DNA from 4 places in the Billgrantia desiderata genome. Region 2 is predicted to be linked to each of the others. Evidence: predicted binding sites of a transcription regulator. Region 2 holds the regulator's gene; each other region holds the start of a gene.
The links. The regulator sigma-54, encoded in region 2, starts transcription at its own class of promoters, with help from an activator protein. The targets are predictions, from matches to a motif close to TGGCACNNNNNTTGCTNT.
Positions count from the first base shown of each region.

Region 1 (4,013 bases), on a different contig from region 2:
ATCACGAAGCGGGTCAGCTCGCTTTCGATGTTGGTCGCCAGCACCGCCGGCAGGAACATGTCGGCGAAACCCACCAGGGTGGCGGGAGCCGCCGCCTGGGCCTCGGGAATGCGCAGCAGCTCGAGCACCGGCACCATGGGGTAGGAGAGCCAGGTGAACAGCGGCGTGAACTCGGCCAGTATCAGCGCCACGGTGCCGATGGCGAACACCAGCGGCAGCAGGGCGAGGAAGATGTCGGCGACGTTGAACAGGGCGTTGCGGGCGAGTTCGCGCGGGCCGGGGGAGCGCTCGGCGCGGCGCACCGCCTGGGTCAGGCTGTAGCGCAGCAGGCCCATCTCCTCGGTGCGTTTCTCGGCCAGCTGACAGCCGACCGGCTCGTAGTAGGTGTCCGGCTTGCGCGACAGCGGCGGCAGGCGCGGCACGATCACTGCCGCGATCAGGCCTGCCACCACCACGGTGAAGTAGAACTGGATGAACATGTGGTTGAGGTCGACGAAGCTGGTGATCAGTAGGCTGAAGGCGATCGAGACGATGGAGAAGTTGGTGGCGATCACCGAGGCCTCGCGGCGATTGTAGAAGCCCTTCTCGTACTGCTGGGTGGTGATCAGCACGCCGACGGTGCCGGAGCCCATCCACGAGGCGGTGGCGTCGATGGCGCTGCGGCCGGGCAGGTTGAAGATCACCCGGAACGGCTTGCGCACCAGACTGCCGATGAATTCCATGAAGCCGAACTCGACCAGGAACGGCAGCAGCAGGGCGGCGAAGAAGAAGAAGGTCAGCAATACCGGCGCCAGGTCGTTGAGCATCACGCCGCCGGTGAACGAGGCGGTGACGAACTCCGGCCCGAACTGGAAGAACGTCATCAGGGCGAAGGCCGCCCCCAGGATGCGCATGCCGAACCACACCGGGCCGACGTGAAACATGTCGTGCATCACGCCTTTCTCGGCCCAGCTTGGGCGGGCGAGCTTGATCCAGCTCGTGGCCAGCACGGAGAGCACCAGCACGATCACGGCGATGGCCGGCAGGGCGCCGTCGAGCAGCGCCTTGAGGCCGTCGGCGAGGAAGCCCATGCCGATGTTGATGGTGTCGCCGATGCGGAAGGGAACCAGGAACAGGCCCACCCCGAGCGCGGAGGGAATCAGGAATTTGAGCAGGTTGTTGCGCTCGAAGGGGGTTTCCCCGTCGCGGGTTCGATGAGTCGTGTCAGTGGAGGACATACGAGTATCCCTTGGCTTGTCGTTGTTGGGTCAGGCAGTTCTTGCGTCGGTCGCGGCGCTCTGGTGTCAGTCGCGACGCTTGACGCCGGGCAGTGCGCACAGCATTTCGTAGAGCAGGGTGGCGCCCATCAGCGCCGTGTTGCCGCTGGGGTCGTAGGGTGGCGAGACCTCGACCAGGTCGCCGCCGACGATGTTGAGACCGGCCGCACCGCGCACGATCTCGAGGCCCTGGGCCGAGGTCAGGCCGCCCATTTCGACGGTGCCGGTGCCGGGGGCGACGGAGGGGTCGAGGCCGTCGATGTCGAAGGTGACGTAGACCGGGGTGTCGCCCATCTGCTCGCGGACTTCTGCCATCAGCGGCGCCAGCGAGCGGTACCAGCACTCCTCGGCGGTGACCACGCGGAAACCCTGCTGGCGGCACCAGTCGAAGTCCTCGGCGGCATAGCCGGTCCCGCGCAGGCCGATCTGCACCACCTTGCCGTGGGCCAGCAGGCCCTCTTCCTGGGCGCGGCGAAACGGGGTGCCGTGGGCGATGGCTTCGCCGAACATGTGCTCGTTGACGTCGGCGTGGGCGTCGATGTGGATCAGCCCCACCGGGCCGTGCTTCTTGGCGATGGCGCGCAGGATCGGCAGGGTGATCACATGGTCGCCGCCCAGGGTCAGCGGGACGCAGCCGTGGGAGAGCACTTCGTCGTAGAAGGCGGTGATGATGTCCACGCTCTTGGGCAGGTGGAAGGTGTTGATCGGCACGTCGCCGATGTCGGCCACTTGCAGACTGTCGAAGGGGGCCGCCCGGGTGGCCATGTTGTAGGGGCGCAGCATGCGCGACTCGTCACGGATCTGGCGCGGGCCCAGACGCGTGCCGGGGCGATTCGAGGTGGCGATGTCCAGCGGTACGCCGATGAAGGCTACGTCCAGCCCTGCCGCCGTGGGCTGGGTGGGCAGGCGCATCATGGTGGCGGGCCCGCCGAAGCGGGGCATCTCGTTGCCGCCTAGCGGCTGGTTGAAGTCGGCCATGCGGGGCTCCTGATCGTTGGGGTATCGTCGCTCACTCCTCAGGTCTAGCAGGTTTCGTGCCAGCCGGCGGCCTCGCAGCCACGGGGCCTGCCAGGTGACATGATGCAATTTCGAATCGCCAGCGGGGTTTCGGTGATGCAATAATGCATCCTTGATTCATTCATGCATCGGGTGGTGTCCTGATGAGCGATATCGACAGCGCGGTGGTGAGTACCATCGTCGAGACGGCCAACGACCACTTTTTCATCGTCGACGGCGAGGGGCGGGTGCTGGACGTCAGCCCGGGCGCCGCGGCGGTTTACGGCCTGCCACGGGAGCAACTGGTCGGCAGCACGGTGCAGCAGCTGGAGGCGCAGGGCGTGCTCAGGCCCTCCATAAGCCTGGAGGTGATCCGCACCGGCAGGCCGGTACAGCTGATGCAGGTGACGGGAACGGGGCGGCGGGTGATCGCCGAGGCGCATCCGGTACATGTCGACGGCAGGCTCGAGCGCATCGTCAGCCGCTCCCGCGACCTGACCGACCTGCAGCTGCTGCAGGACGAGTACGCGCTGCTGCAGAAGCGTTTCAGCGAACATCTCAAGCGCAGCGGGGCCGGCGCCGGTCAGGAGGACGGTCAGCTCGACGAGGCAATGGGCAGCCTGGAGGTGCGCAGCGACGTGATGCGTGAGCTGGCCCTGCTGCTCAAGCGCGTTGCGCCTTCGGATGCCACGGTGTTGCTGCTGGGCGAGTCCGGGGTCGGCAAGAGCGCCTTCGCCAAGCAGCTGCATCGCTGGAGCCGGCGCCGTCAGGGGCCGTTCATCGAGGTCAATTGCGGCGCCATTCCCGAGAACCTGTTCGAGTCGGAGATGTTCGGCTATCAGCCCGGCGCCTTCAGCGGGGCGGCGCGCCAGGGCAAGGCGGGGCTGCTGGAGCAGGCCGAGGGCGGCACGCTGTTTCTCGACGAGATCGGCGAGCTGCCGCTGCCCATGCAGACCAAGCTGCTCAAGGTGATCCAGGACGGCAGCGTGCTGCGCCTTGGCGATACCCAGCCGCGGCGGGTCGATTTTCGTCTGGTGGTGGCAACCAACCAGGACCTGGCCCAGCGCGTGGAGACGGGGAGCTTTCGCCTCGATCTCTACTATCGCGTCAACGTCATCCCGGTCACCATCCCGCCGCTGCGCGAGCGCCGCGAAGACATTCCGGCGCTGGCCGAGGCGTGTCTCGAACGACTCAACCAGCGTTACGGCCAGCGCAAGCTGCTGCACGGCAGCGTGTGGCCGGAGCTGATGGGCGGCGACTGGCCGGGCAACGTCCGGGAGCTGGAGAACTGGCTGGAGCGAGCCTGGCTGTCGAGCCCGGACGATCTCATACCGTCACCGACACGGGGGCCGGCCGCATCCCTGACGGCGATGGCCACACCCGCCGAGACGACGCCGCCGGCCGAGCTCGGTGAGAATGAGGGGCTTCCCGCCTACCTGGCCCGGGCCGAACGCGAGGTGCTACAGGCGCTGTGCCGGTCGCTCCCCAGCACCTATGCCATCGCCGAACGCTTGAGGATCAGCCAGCCCAGCGTGGTGCGCAAGCTCAAGCGGCACGGGCTCAGGATCGAGCACCGGGCCGATTGAGCCCGATGTCACGAGGTCGTCACGGGGAACACTGACTATAGTGGTTTGGGTGAGCAACGCCTTCCGTTTCGTTTCGACCTTGGAGCTAGCCATGCCCCGCACAACCTATAACAAGATCGCCGCCATCGCGACCGGCCTGGTCCTTGGCGCCAGCGTCATGCTTCCTGCCGCCCAC
Region 1 is NZ_FNVC01000001.1:197,934-201,946, forward strand. It holds gene C4S71_RS00920 (YjiH family protein) at 1-1,217, opposite strand, end outside; gene speB (agmatinase) at 1,284-2,234, opposite strand; gene C4S71_RS00930 (sigma-54 interaction domain-containing protein) at 2,417-3,838, shown strand; gene C4S71_RS00935 (Bug family tripartite tricarboxylate transporter substrate binding protein) at 3,930-4,013, shown strand, end outside.
Region 1: the regulator sigma-54 is predicted to act here: its motif matches at 2,279-2,296, upstream of speB (agmatinase).

Region 2 (4,013 bases):
AGGGCGTCATCAGCGCCTGGAGCAGCTGCTGCAGGACTTTCACGTCACGCACATCCGCGACAACCTCGGCATGAGCCTGTCGGGCGGTGAGCGGCGGCGCGTGGAGATCGCCCGCGCGCTGGCCACCGAGCCGGCCTTCATTCTGCTGGACGAGCCCTTTGCCGGCGTCGATCCGATCTCGGTGGGCGAGATCAAAGGCATCATCCGCCAACTCAAGGCCCGCGACATCGGCGTGCTGATCACCGATCACAACGTCCGCGAGACGCTGGATATCTGCGATTCGGCCTATATCGTCGGCGACGGTCAGATCATCGCGGAAGGCGATGCCGAGGCCATTCTGGCCAACCGTCGGGTAAGGGAAGTCTATCTCGGCGAAGACTTCCGTCTATAGCAGCGCCCCTGCCCATAGCGCATTCCGACCCAACAAACAAGAGCATGATCTTACATTAAAATTCCCTAACGGGCATGAATATTGCCGATGGCATGCTTATTGCAGCTCTGCGCTCTTGCAAGTGATCGTCGGCCAGTCTAGGGTAGAGTCTTTCCGGCAGATGAGCCCATTATTCTCATGGCCATGAAAGCATCCTTGCAACTGCGAGTCGGCACTCAGCTGACCATGACCCCACAGCTGCAGCAGGCCATCGCGCTGCTGCAGCTCTCCACCCTGGACCTGCGCCAGGAGATCCAGCAGGCCCTCGAGTCCAATCCCATGCTCGAGCTCGACGACGGCTTCGGCGAACAAGCCGTCAGCGAGCCCCAGAGCGACGACTGGGCCAGCGAAATTCCCGGCGAGCTCTCCACCGACAGCGACTGGACGGATACCTATCCGGATCATGGCAGCGGCGCCGGCGGCGCCACCGGCGAAGGCCCCGATTTCGAACGCCAGGCCGCGGGACAGACGCTGGCCGGCCACCTGATGTGGCAACTGGCGATGATCGATGTGAACGAGCGTCAGCGGCAGATCGCCGAAAGCCTGATCGATGCCGTCGACGGCACCGGCTACCTGACCCAGCCGCTGGAAGAGATCCGCGACGGCCTGCGTCGCCAGGGCCTCGAGGGGCTGCCTACCCGTGAGGTCGAGCAGGTGCTGCTGCGCCTGCAGCAGTTCGAACCCACCGGCGTGTTCGCCAGGGACCTGCGCGAATGCCTGATGCTGCAGCTCGCCACCCTGCCCGACGATACGCCCCTGCTGCCCCAGGCACGCCGCCTGGTGCGCCAGTTCCTCGAAGCCCTGGCCGCCGACGACCGTCGCCTGCTCAAGCGGCGCCTGAGCCTGGACGACGAGGCCCTCGACGACGCCATTGCCCTGGTGCGCTCGCTGAACCCGCGCCCTGGCAGCGCCTATGCCGAGGTCGGCAGCAACTACATCACCCCCGACCTGGTCGCCTATCACGACGAGTCCGGCTGGCGCGTGGAGCTCAATGCCGAAGCGCTGCCACGCCTGCGCATCCAGCCCGACTACGTCGCCCTGGTGCGCCGCGCCGACAAGAGTCAGGACAACCAGTTCCTCAAGGATCACCTGCAGGAAGCCCGCTGGTTGATGAAGAGCCTGGCCAGCCGTAACGACACCCTGCTGCGAGTGGGGCGCGAGATCATGGCCCGCCAGATCGACTTCCTGGAGCAGGGCGAGGAGGCGATGAAGCCGCTGGTACTGGCCGACATCGCCCAGGCCGTGGAGATGCACGAATCGACCATCTCGCGGGTCACGACGCAGAAGTTCATCCACACGCCGCGCGGCGTGTTCGAGCTGAAGTATTTCTTCTCCAGCCACGTTGGCGGCAACGGCGAGGGGGATGCTCACTCCAGCACCGCGATTCGCGCCCGCATTCGCAAGCTGATCGCCGACGAGCCACCGCGCAAACCGCTCTCCGACAGTCGTCTGGTGGAGCTGCTGGCCGACGACGGCATTCAGGTGGCGCGCCGCACCGTGGCCAAGTATCGTGAAGCGCTGGGAATACCTTCCTCGAGCGAACGCAAGCGCTTTCGTTGAACTCGGCGCGCAGCGTTGACGCCGGACAAGAGCGTCGTTCGGAGGGGTTTGCAAGGAGGCAAAAAGGGTTACAATCAAACCACCACTCGAAGGACGAAGGAGCTCGTCATGCAAGTCAACATTACCGGCCATCATGTTGAACTGACCGATTCCCTGCGTGACTACGTGAGCGAAAAGCTCAACCGCGTCCAACGGCACTACGACAACATCACCAACGTGCAGGTCACCCTCTCGATCGAGAAGGAGCGCCAGCAGGCCGCTTGCACGCTGCATGCCGCCGGTGCCGATCTGCATGCCGAAGCCTCCGACCCGGACATGTACGCCGCCATCGATGCGCTGACCGACAAGCTCGATCGTCAACTGGTCAAGCACAAGGAAAAGGCCCAGGCCCGCGCCCAGGGCGCCGGCATTCGCTGAGTTGCCATGACACTGGAAAACATACTGCCCCCTGAGCGCGCGCTGTTCGACGTTCCCGGGGGCAGCAAGAAGAGGGTGCTGGAGTTCTTCAGCACCTTCATTGCGCAGAACACCCCGAGCCTCGACAGCCAGGAGGTCTTCGGCCGATTGATCGGCCGTGAGCGGCTGGGCAGTACCGGCATCGGCAACGGCGTCGCCATCCCGCACGCGCGAAGCCCGCACTGTCACAGCCCAGTCGCCGCCTTCCTCAAGCTGGCCGAGCCCATCGATTTCGACGCCATCGACGGCGAGCCGGTCGATCTGGTCTTCGTGCTGCTGGTACCCGAGGAGGCCGACGACACGCATCTGTCGCTGCTGAGCCAGGTCGCCGGCGTGATGAACGATGCCGAGACCCGTTCGCAACTGCGCAAGTGCGAAAGCCAGCGCGAACTTCACGAGCGTCTCATCGGCGCCATTCGACGACAGTCCTCGGCCTGACCGCCATCCCCAGCCGCTCGGCCAGCCCCTGATCAGGAGAAACGTAATGCAGCTTGTGATCATCAGCGGCCGCTCAGGCTCCGGCAAGTCGATCGCACTGCAGGCGCTCGAAGACATCGGCTACTACGCCATCGACAACCTGCCGGCGATGCTGCTCGGCTCCCTGGTCGATGAACTGCGCGGCTCACCCACGGTACAGCAGTGCATCGCCGTAAGCATCGATGCACGCAATCTTCCTCATGCGTTGGAACGGTTCCCCAGGCTGCTGGAGGAGCTGCGTGCCAAGCAGGTCGACTGCCAGATCGTCTACCTCACCACCGATGCGCGAATCCTGATCGAGCGCTACTCCGCCACCCGGCGCCGGCACCCGCTGACCCGCGACCGGGACATGACCCTGAGCGAGGCGATCGAGACTGAAGACACGACGCTGAGCGAGATTCGCAACCTGGCCGACCTGATCATCGATACCTCGCGGCTTTCGGTCCACGACCTGCGCGGGCGCATCACCGAACAGGTGGCCAGCCATCGCGCCGACCAACTGACCCTCACGGTGGAGTCGTTCGGTTTCAAGGGCGGCGTACCGCTGGACGCCGATATCGTGTTCGACGCGCGCTGCCTGCCCAATCCCTACTGGGACCCGCGCCTGCGCGCGGCGACCGGCCGCGAAGCGAGCATCGTGGAGTTTCTCGAACAGTACCCTCTGGTCCACCAGATGCACGAGGACATCGTCACCTGGGTCGAGCGCTGGCTGCCGGCCTATCGCGACAGCCATCGCAGCTATCTCACGGTCGCCATCGGCTGCACCGGCGGCCAGCATCGCTCGGTGTACCTGGCCGAGCGCCTCGCCCGCCACCTCGCCCAGCAGCAGCCCGACGTGCGTCTGCGCCACCGCGAGCTCGGCATCCATATACCGGTCTCTACCACGCAGGAGATGACCGCAGCGCCATCCGACCGCAAGGAAACCTGAGCGTGCCCAGCCGCAAGCTGACTCTGACCAACAAACGCGGCCTCCATGCACGCGCTGCCACCAAGCTGGTTCAGTGCTGCCAGCCTTTCGATGCACGCGTGTTCGTCTGCCGAGGCGCCCAGCAGGCCGAGGCCACCAACATCATGGCCCTGCTGATGCTCG
Region 2 is NZ_FNVC01000002.1:130,553-134,565, reverse strand. It holds gene lptB (LPS export ABC transporter ATP-binding protein) at 1-391, shown strand, start outside; gene C4S71_RS02945 (RNA polymerase factor sigma-54) at 569-1,990, shown strand; gene hpf (ribosome hibernation-promoting factor, HPF/YfiA family) at 2,099-2,407, shown strand; gene ptsN (PTS IIA-like nitrogen regulatory protein PtsN) at 2,414-2,884, shown strand; gene rapZ (RNase adapter RapZ) at 2,931-3,851, shown strand; gene C4S71_RS02925 (HPr family phosphocarrier protein) at 3,854-4,013, shown strand, end outside.

Region 3 (4,013 bases), on a different contig from region 2:
AGATACGCCGCCCTTCGAGCACATCGAACTCGCCCTCGGCCAGGGGTTCGGCGAAGGTGCGGTTGAGCAGCGGCTCGATCAGCTGGCGCTTCAGGACAAGCGGCACGCGAGGGTCGATGGCGCGAATCAGGCGGGTCGGGGCGGGCGGACGTGGCAAGCGCGACAGGGATAGCGGAAGCATAGCGACTCTCCGGTGGAGCGAACCCATGGATTCGGTGCGGCCAGGTGGCCATGAAACCGATCATCCTAAGCTCGACGCCGCCTGCCTGCACTGATATGCGTCAAGCCTGTACCAATGCCCCGACCGGGGCCTTGGCTACCATATATAGCCGACCCCGACCGATCAAGCACCAGATATGGACTTTATTTTAAACGCTGGGGCTTGCAATTCGTAACTATTTGATCCCCAAGCGGCGCGCCAACTTGTGCAGATTGCTGGGGTCCACGGCGAGGCGGCGGGCGGCATTCGCCCAGTTGCCGTCGCACGCCGCCAGGGCCTGGCGAATCGCCCATCGCTGGGTGTCTTCGACCTGACGGCGTAGCGGTTCGATGTCGTGCGTCGCCAACGCCTGGGTATCGGGTGCGCGGGAATCGGCTTTCAACGGTGCGCCCTTCAACGTTTCGCCATGAGACAGGTCGAGCCACTCGGGCTGAAGGGTGACGATGTCATCGCGCCGGGCGCCGTGGCCCAGCGCCTTGATCGCCGCCCGGCTGATCACGTGTTCCAGCTCGCGCACGTTGCCCGGCCAGCGGTAGCCCAGCAGCGCCGTCTCGGCCGTCGGTGCCAGGCGCAGGCTGCGCACGCCGAGTCGGGCGCGGTTGATCTCGAGGAAGTGTCCGGCCAGCACCAGCACGTCGCTGCCGCGCTCACGCAGCGGCGGAATGGCGACGGGATAGACCGACAGCCGATGGTAGAGATCGGCGCGGAACAGGCCGTCGCGCACACCGTCGGCCAGTTGGCGGTTGGTGGCGGCGATGATGCGCACGTCGACCCGGCGCGGGGTGTCCTCGCCCAGGCGCTGCACCTCGCCGTTGTGCAGCGCACGCAGCAGCTTGGCCTGGATCGCCAGCGGCAGCTCGCCCACCTCGTCGAGGAACAGCGTGCCGCCGTCGGCGGCCTCGAAGCGCCCCGCCCGATCCGCCGTGGCGCCGGAGAAGGCCCCCTTGACGTGACCGAACAGCTCGCTCTCGGCCAGGGTCTCGGGCAGCGCCGCGCAGTTGACCTGCACCAGCGGCTGATCGCGCCGCGGCGAGCGCTGGTGCAGGCGCCGGGCGAACAGCTCCTTGCCCACCCCGGTCTCGCCCATCAGCAGTACCGGCAGGTCCGATTCCGCCACCACGTCGAGCTCGTGCAGCAGGCGCTGCAGTTCGGCGCTGTGGCCGAGGATCTCGCCGCCTTCGCCCGACTCGACATGGGCGATGCTGCCATGGCCCGCCATGCGCAGCGCACGCACCTCCTGTTCCAGGCGCGAGACGCGCACTGCAGCCTCCACCAGCAGCGCATAGCGCTCCAGCGCCGTACAGGCGGTCTCGTCGAAGGTACCCGCCACCAGCGCATCCAGGGTCAGCACGCCCCACGGCTCGCCCTCCACGTGCAGGCTGATGCCCATGCAGTCGTGCACGTGCAGCGGCTCCCCCGGCTGCTGTTCGACCAGGCCGTCGTAGGGGTCGGGCAGGCTGGAGTCCGGTGGGAACAGGGTCGAGCGCCGACTGGTGAGGATGGCGGCCAGGCGCGGATGGCGCGCCACCTCGAAGCGCCGCCCCAGTGCCTCGCGCACCAGCCCCTCAACCGCCACCGGCGCCAGCACGTCCTGCTGAAGCTGCAGCAGGCACACCGCACCGCAGCGAAAGCCTTCGCGCAGGGTGCGGACCAGGCGCTGCAGACGCACGGCGCTGGGCAGATCGGCGGTCAGGTCGGCCAGCAGGGAATCATCGAGCATGGTTAATAATACCTCTAAGGGTAAATTAAACCCTATCACGATGAGGTAAATTTAACCATCCTCACCACATGCCATTGAAAAACAAACAATAAAAACATGGCACGCCGCTTGCTCTGTACAGATGGCATCCCCAATTGCAGAGGAACGTCACATGAACCTGTCCGATCAGACCGTTGGCCGTATCGCCCTGTCGCTGCCCGGCGCGACCCGCATCTTTCATACCTACAACATCGACTTCTGCTGCGGCGGGCGTATCAGCCTGCGCCAGGCCGCCGAGCGCGCCGGCCTGCATGTCGACAAGCTGGTTGCCGAACTCGAGGCGCTGCCGGCCGCCAGCAGCGAGCAGCGCGACTGGCGTGAGGCCAGCAACGACGAGCTGATCGAGCACATCCTGACCCGCTACCACGACGTGCACCGTCAGCAGCTGCCCGAGCTGATCCGCATGGCACGGCGGGTGGAACAGGTTCACGGCGACCGCGAGAGCTGCCCCAACGGGCTGGCCGACCTGCTGATGGACATTCACCAGGAGATGGAAAGCCACATGCAGAAGGAGGAGCAGATCCTGTTTCCCATGCTGCGCAGCGGCCTGGGCGCCCAGGCCCAGGGGCCGATCGCGGTGATGCGCCACGAGCACGACGACCACGGCGAGAACCTGGAGCAGGTGATGCTGCTCACCGACGACATCACCCCACCCAAGGGCGCCTGCACCACTTGGCGCGCCCTCTACACTGGCCTGCGTGAGTTCCGCGAGGACCTGATGGAGCACATTCATCTGGAGAACAATCTGCTGTTCGAGCGGGCCGGCTGAGGAAGTACACCCGCCGAAACGCAAACGGCGCCCCGCGGGGCGCCGTTTGCGTTTCGGTGGGTGTCTTAGACGGTGCGCGAGAAGCGCCCTTCATTGGGCTTCAGGTAGGCGTCGAAGGCCATGGCCATGTTGCGCATCATCAGGCGGCCGGCGGGCAGCACTTCGATGGCGTCGGCGCCTATGGTCAGCAGACCGTCAGCCTGCATCTCCTCGAGCTGGGCGAGAGCCTCGGCGAAGTAGTCGCGAAAGACGATGTCGTGGCGCGCCTCGATATTGGCGAAGTCAATGCGCCCGTGGCACATCAGGGCGTTGATCACGTCGCGGCGCAGGCGGTCGTCGTCGTTGAGCCGATAGCCGCGCATCACCGGCAGGCGCCCCTCCTCCAGGCGCGCCTGGTACTGGGCGGTCTCCTTGACGTTCTGGCTGTAGCTGTCGCCGACCTTGCCGATGGAGGTGATGCCCAGGCCGATCATGTCGCAGTCGGCGTGGGTGGAGTAGCCCTGGAAGTTGCGCTGCAGGGTGCCGTTCTCCCTGGCCAGGGTCAGCTCGTCGTCGGGCAGGGCGAAGTGATCCATGCCGATGTAGACGTAGCCGGCGGCGGTGAGGCGGCGAATGGTGAGCTCGAGAAGCTCCAGCTTGCGCTCCGGCGGCGGCATGTCCTCGGGGCGGATCAGCCGCTGGGCCTTGAACAGCTCGGGCAGGTGGGCGTAGCTGTAGCTGGCGATGCGGTCGGGGCGCAGGGCAATGATCTTGTCGAGGGTGGCGTCGAAACTCGCCACCGTCTGCAGCGGCAGGCCGTAGATCAGGTCCACGCTGACCGACTGGAAGCCGGCCTCGCGAGCGGCGGCCACCAGCTCGACCACCTGCTCCTCGCTCTGCAGGCGGTTGACCGCCTTCTGCACGTTGGTGTCGAAATCCTGCACGCCGAAGCTCAGGCGGTTGAAGCCCAGGTCGTGCAGCTCATGGATCTGCGCCGGCGTGACCGTGCGCGGATCCACCTCCAGCGAGAACTCGCGCTCCTCCACCGGGGCGAAATGGAACGCCTCGTCGAGGGCCGCCATCAGCTCGCCGAGCTGGGCGTTGCTCAGGTAGGTGGGCGTGCCGCCGCCCAGATGCAGCTGGGTCATGCGCCGGGTCTCGTCGAACAGCGCGCCCTGCACGCCGATCTCCTGCTTCAGCCAGCTCAGATACTCCGCCGCCCGCTCGGTGTTGTGGGTGATGATCTTGTTGCAGGCGCAGTAGTAGCACAGGCTCTTGCAGAACGG
Region 3 is NZ_FNVC01000012.1:23,180-27,192, reverse strand. It holds gene ubiT (ubiquinone anaerobic biosynthesis accessory factor UbiT) at 1-181, opposite strand, end outside; gene norR (nitric oxide reductase transcriptional regulator NorR) at 396-1,940, opposite strand; gene ytfE (iron-sulfur cluster repair protein YtfE) at 2,092-2,748, shown strand; gene hemN (oxygen-independent coproporphyrinogen III oxidase) at 2,814-4,013, opposite strand, start outside.
Region 3: the regulator sigma-54 is predicted to act here: its motif matches at 2,038-2,055, upstream of ytfE (iron-sulfur cluster repair protein YtfE).

Region 4 (4,013 bases), on a different contig from region 2:
ACGCGTCACACGGTCCCGCGCGCCGGGGGTGTCGTAATCCATGTGGGCGGCCAGTTGGTTGGCCAGCCCGCCCACCTCGCGCCCACCCATGGCGTTGGGCTGGCCGGTGATCGAGAACGGCCCCGCCCCCGGCAGGCCGATCTTGCCGCCGGCCAGGTGGCAGTTGATGATGGCGTTGCCCTTGTCGGTACCGCTGCTCGACTGGTTCACCCCCTGGGAGAACAGGGTGACCACATGCAGGTGGCTGGCGAACCAGTAGAAGAAGGTCTCCAGACGTTCCGCATCCAGGTCGCAGTCGGCGGCGATGGCTTCCACACCGGCCTCCTGCTCCCGCGCCGCGGCAAGCGCCTCCTCGAAGCCCTGGGTATGCGCCTCCAGATACACCCGGTCGAGCTTGTTGCGCGCAGCCATCCATGCCAGCAGCCCGGTGAACAGGCGGGCGTCGCTGCCCGGCTTGAGCCCCAGGTAGAGGTCGGCGAGCTCGCAGGTATCGGTCACCCGCGGGTCGATCACCACCACCCGCAGCAGCGGATTGCGCTGCTTGGCCACCTTGAGACGCTGATAGAGCACCGGATGGTTCCAGGCCAGGTTGGAGCCTACCAGCACCACCAGCTCGGCCTCTTCGAGATCTTCGTAGCAGCACGGCACCGCGTCGGCGCCGAAGGCGCGCTTGTGGGCCGCCACCGCCGAGGCCATGCACAGGCGCGAATTGGTATCCAGGTGCGGCGTACCGAGAAAGCCCTTGAACAGCTTGTTGGCGACGTAATAGTCCTCGGTGAGCAGCTGCCCGGAAAGGTAGGCAGCAAGTGCCTCGGGGCCGTGAGCGTCACGCACCTTCCGCAGGCGGCTGGCCACCGCATCCAGCGCGGTATCCCAATCGCTCTCCACACCGTCGACGATGGGCCGGGTCAGACGACCGCCATGACCCAGCGTCTCGTGCAGGGCCGAGCCCTTCACGCACAAACGACCGAAGTTGGCGGGGTGCTGCGGGTCGCCCTGCACGTCGACGATCTCGTTCTTCTCGACGCTGGCCACCACGCCACAGCCAACGCCGCAGTAGGGGCAGGTGGTTCGGGCCTCGCGCATGTCGATCTCCTCTGGAGCACTCTTGAAACGACGATCTCGAAACGACGACGCCCGCCAACTCTTCCCCGGGATCTTGCTGAGGGAAGGTTTGGCGGGCGTCGTTGCCGCTCGGGCGCTGACGGTGCGCCCATGTCGATATTTACTGATGTGTATCAAGCAGAAAGCGTGCCATGGCGAGAATAACCATCCCCTTTCAGGCAGATGTCACACTTTGCCTTAACGCCCAGGGACTTGTTTCATGCTGCTTCGCACCATGACCCGGCGCCCCGGCCCGGCCATGCACCAGGCTGGTGCCGAGCGGCCCATGCCGGTGCCGCCGTGCGGCCTTCCTTCCGCCAGCAGAGTGACGCCGAGCGCGATCATGGGCGCGAAAAAGCGCAACTGGAATGTTTATTGCTTGGCGTTAGCCATAGCGCCTTGGTCAAACCCGAGCCGAATACGATAGCCAGACACGAGCGACGCCTATGCCCCCACCCCTGAACATCCTGCTGGTCGACGACGAGGTAGTACGCGCCGCCATGGTCGAGGAAGCGCTGATGGCCGAGGGGCACCGGGTCATCTGCCGGCTGATGAGCCCCGCCAGCCTCAACGAGATGGTCGCTCGTCACCAGCCCGACGTGGTGATCATCGACATGGAGAGCCCCGACCGCGACACCCTGGAGAGCATGGCCCTGCTCAACCGCGAGAACCCGCGACCGGTGGTGTTCTTCGCCGACCAGCACGACTCCGACATGCTGCAGGCCGCGCTCCAGGCCGGGGTCAGCGCCTACGTGGTCGACGGCCTGGTGCCCGAGCGGGTCAAAGCCATCGTCGAGGTGGCCATTGCCCGCTTCGACGCCTTCCACAGCATGCGCCAGGAGCTCGACAAGGCACGCAACCAACTGGCCGAACGCAAGCGCATCGAGCGTGCCAAGGGCCTGTTGATGAAGCATCAATCCTGCGACGAGGAGCAGGCCTACCGCATGCTGCGCAAGCTGGCCATGGACCGCGGCCAGCGCATCGCCGAGGTCGCCGACAGCGTCATCGACGTTCTCGAGCGCCTGAACCTGACATCGCCCCAGGGGCGAACCGCCGACAAACGGGGTCCCCGCTCATGAGCCACCCGCACCATCACGCCACCTCGCCGGAACTGGCACGCCTCACCCTCGGCTTCGTGCCGCTGCTCGATGCCGCTCTGCTGATCGTCGCGCGCGAACGCGGCTGCTTCGCCGACCAGGGGCTCGACGTCTCCCTCTCGCGGGAGAACGCCTGGGCCACCCTGCGCGACAAGGTCTCCGCCGGCCTGCTCGACGGCGCCCAGATGCTCGCGCCCATGCCGCTGGCCATGAGCCTGGGGCTGGGCCGGGCCCCCTGCGACACCCTGGCCCCGCTGCTACTCAGCCGTAACGGCAACACCGTGACGCTTTCCACGGCCCTGAGCGAGGCCAGCGGCGCGACGCTAGGCGACGCCCCGGTCGTCAGCGCGCTGGCACTTGGCAACTGGCTGCGCGGCCCTGGCAACGGCAAGCGCCCCCGCCTGGCCATGGTCTATCCCTACTCCTGCCAGCACTATCAGCTACGCGAATGGCTGACCCTCGGCGACATCGATCCCGAGCGCCACGTGGAGCTGGTGGCCCTGCCGCCGCCGCGCATGGTGGAGGCGTTGCGCAGCGGAGAGATCGACGGCTTCTGCGCCGGCGAGCCATGGGGCACCCTGGCCCGGCACTGCGGCGCCGGACGGCTGGTGGCCACCGGCGACCAGCTATGGCCCGACCACCCGGAAAAAGTGCTTGGCGTGACCCGCTCCTGGGCCGAGCACTACCCGGCCACCCTGGCGGCCCTGTTGCGTGCTTTGGTAGCGGCCAGCGAATGGCTGGCCGCCTCACCGGAAAACCGCCGCCAGGCGCTGGCATGGCTCGCCCTGCCGCCCTACCTGGACCATTCGGTACGGCACCTGGAGTCGCTCGAACTCAACGCAGCGCCCATTCGGCAGCGCCTCTACGGTACCGGCATGCTGCGCCCCACCCCGCAGGATGCACTGCACTTCGCCGAGCCCATTGCCCGACAGCTGGAAGCCCAGGGCGGGCGCTTCTCGCCCGGTCAGTTGGCCGCGTGCTACAGCCCTGTGCATTTCGATGCCGCAACGCACCATTGATGTGCACGGCCGGTATGGACCAATGTCCGTACCGGCCCTGCTCAGCTACCCCAGCCCAATGAAATAGAAGAGAAAATCATCCGCCAGGCACATCCTGGCCGGCTTCTTGAAACTGATGGGCAAACGGCGATCAAAGAAGGTCGCCACACACAGCAAGCGACAACGACGTCTCTGCGCACCCGGTTCGATCATCGCATCGTCCAGGGGCCGCGCCGAGGCGTCGTTGCGTTTGTGCCCAGCCACTGGGCCACCACCACGACAAGCGCAGCGAAAGGAGGTGTTCGCATGCCACAGCGACATCCCGAGACAACGGCAACCGACCGTCTGGTCATCGTCGGCAACGGCATGGCCGGCCACCGCCTGGTCGAAGCGCTGCTCGCCCGGCCCGAGCGGCCTGCGATCACCGTGATCGGCGCCGAAACCGCACCGGCCTACAACCGCATCCTGCTCTCACCGCTGCTGGCCGGTGAAATGGAGCGCAGCGCCCTGACCCTGCGCAGCGCCGAGTGGTACGCCGAGCAGGGCATCGAGCTGGTGCTGGGCGAACGGGTGGAAAGCATCGACCGTGCCGCACGGCGGCTGACCACCGACGCCGGCCGCCAACTCGACTACGACCGCCTGGTGCTGGCTACCGGCTCCACCCCGGCCCGCCCGCCGGTGCCGGGGCTGGAGCTGCCCGGTGTGCATGTGTTCCGCGACCTGCACGATGCCGACGCCCTGGCACGCGCCGCGGAAGCCGGCCGCAACGCCGTGGTGATCGGCGGCGGCCTGCTCGGCCTGGAAGCGGCAGAAG
Region 4 is NZ_FNVC01000008.1:45,840-49,852, forward strand. It holds gene C4S71_RS09435 (nitrate reductase) at 1-1,086, opposite strand, end outside; gene C4S71_RS09440 (ANTAR domain-containing response regulator) at 1,551-2,183, shown strand; gene C4S71_RS09445 (CmpA/NrtA family ABC transporter substrate-binding protein) at 2,180-3,220, shown strand; gene C4S71_RS09450 (NAD(P)/FAD-dependent oxidoreductase) at 3,506-4,013, shown strand, end outside.
Region 4: the regulator sigma-54 is predicted to act here: its motif matches at 1,240-1,257, upstream of C4S71_RS09435 (nitrate reductase).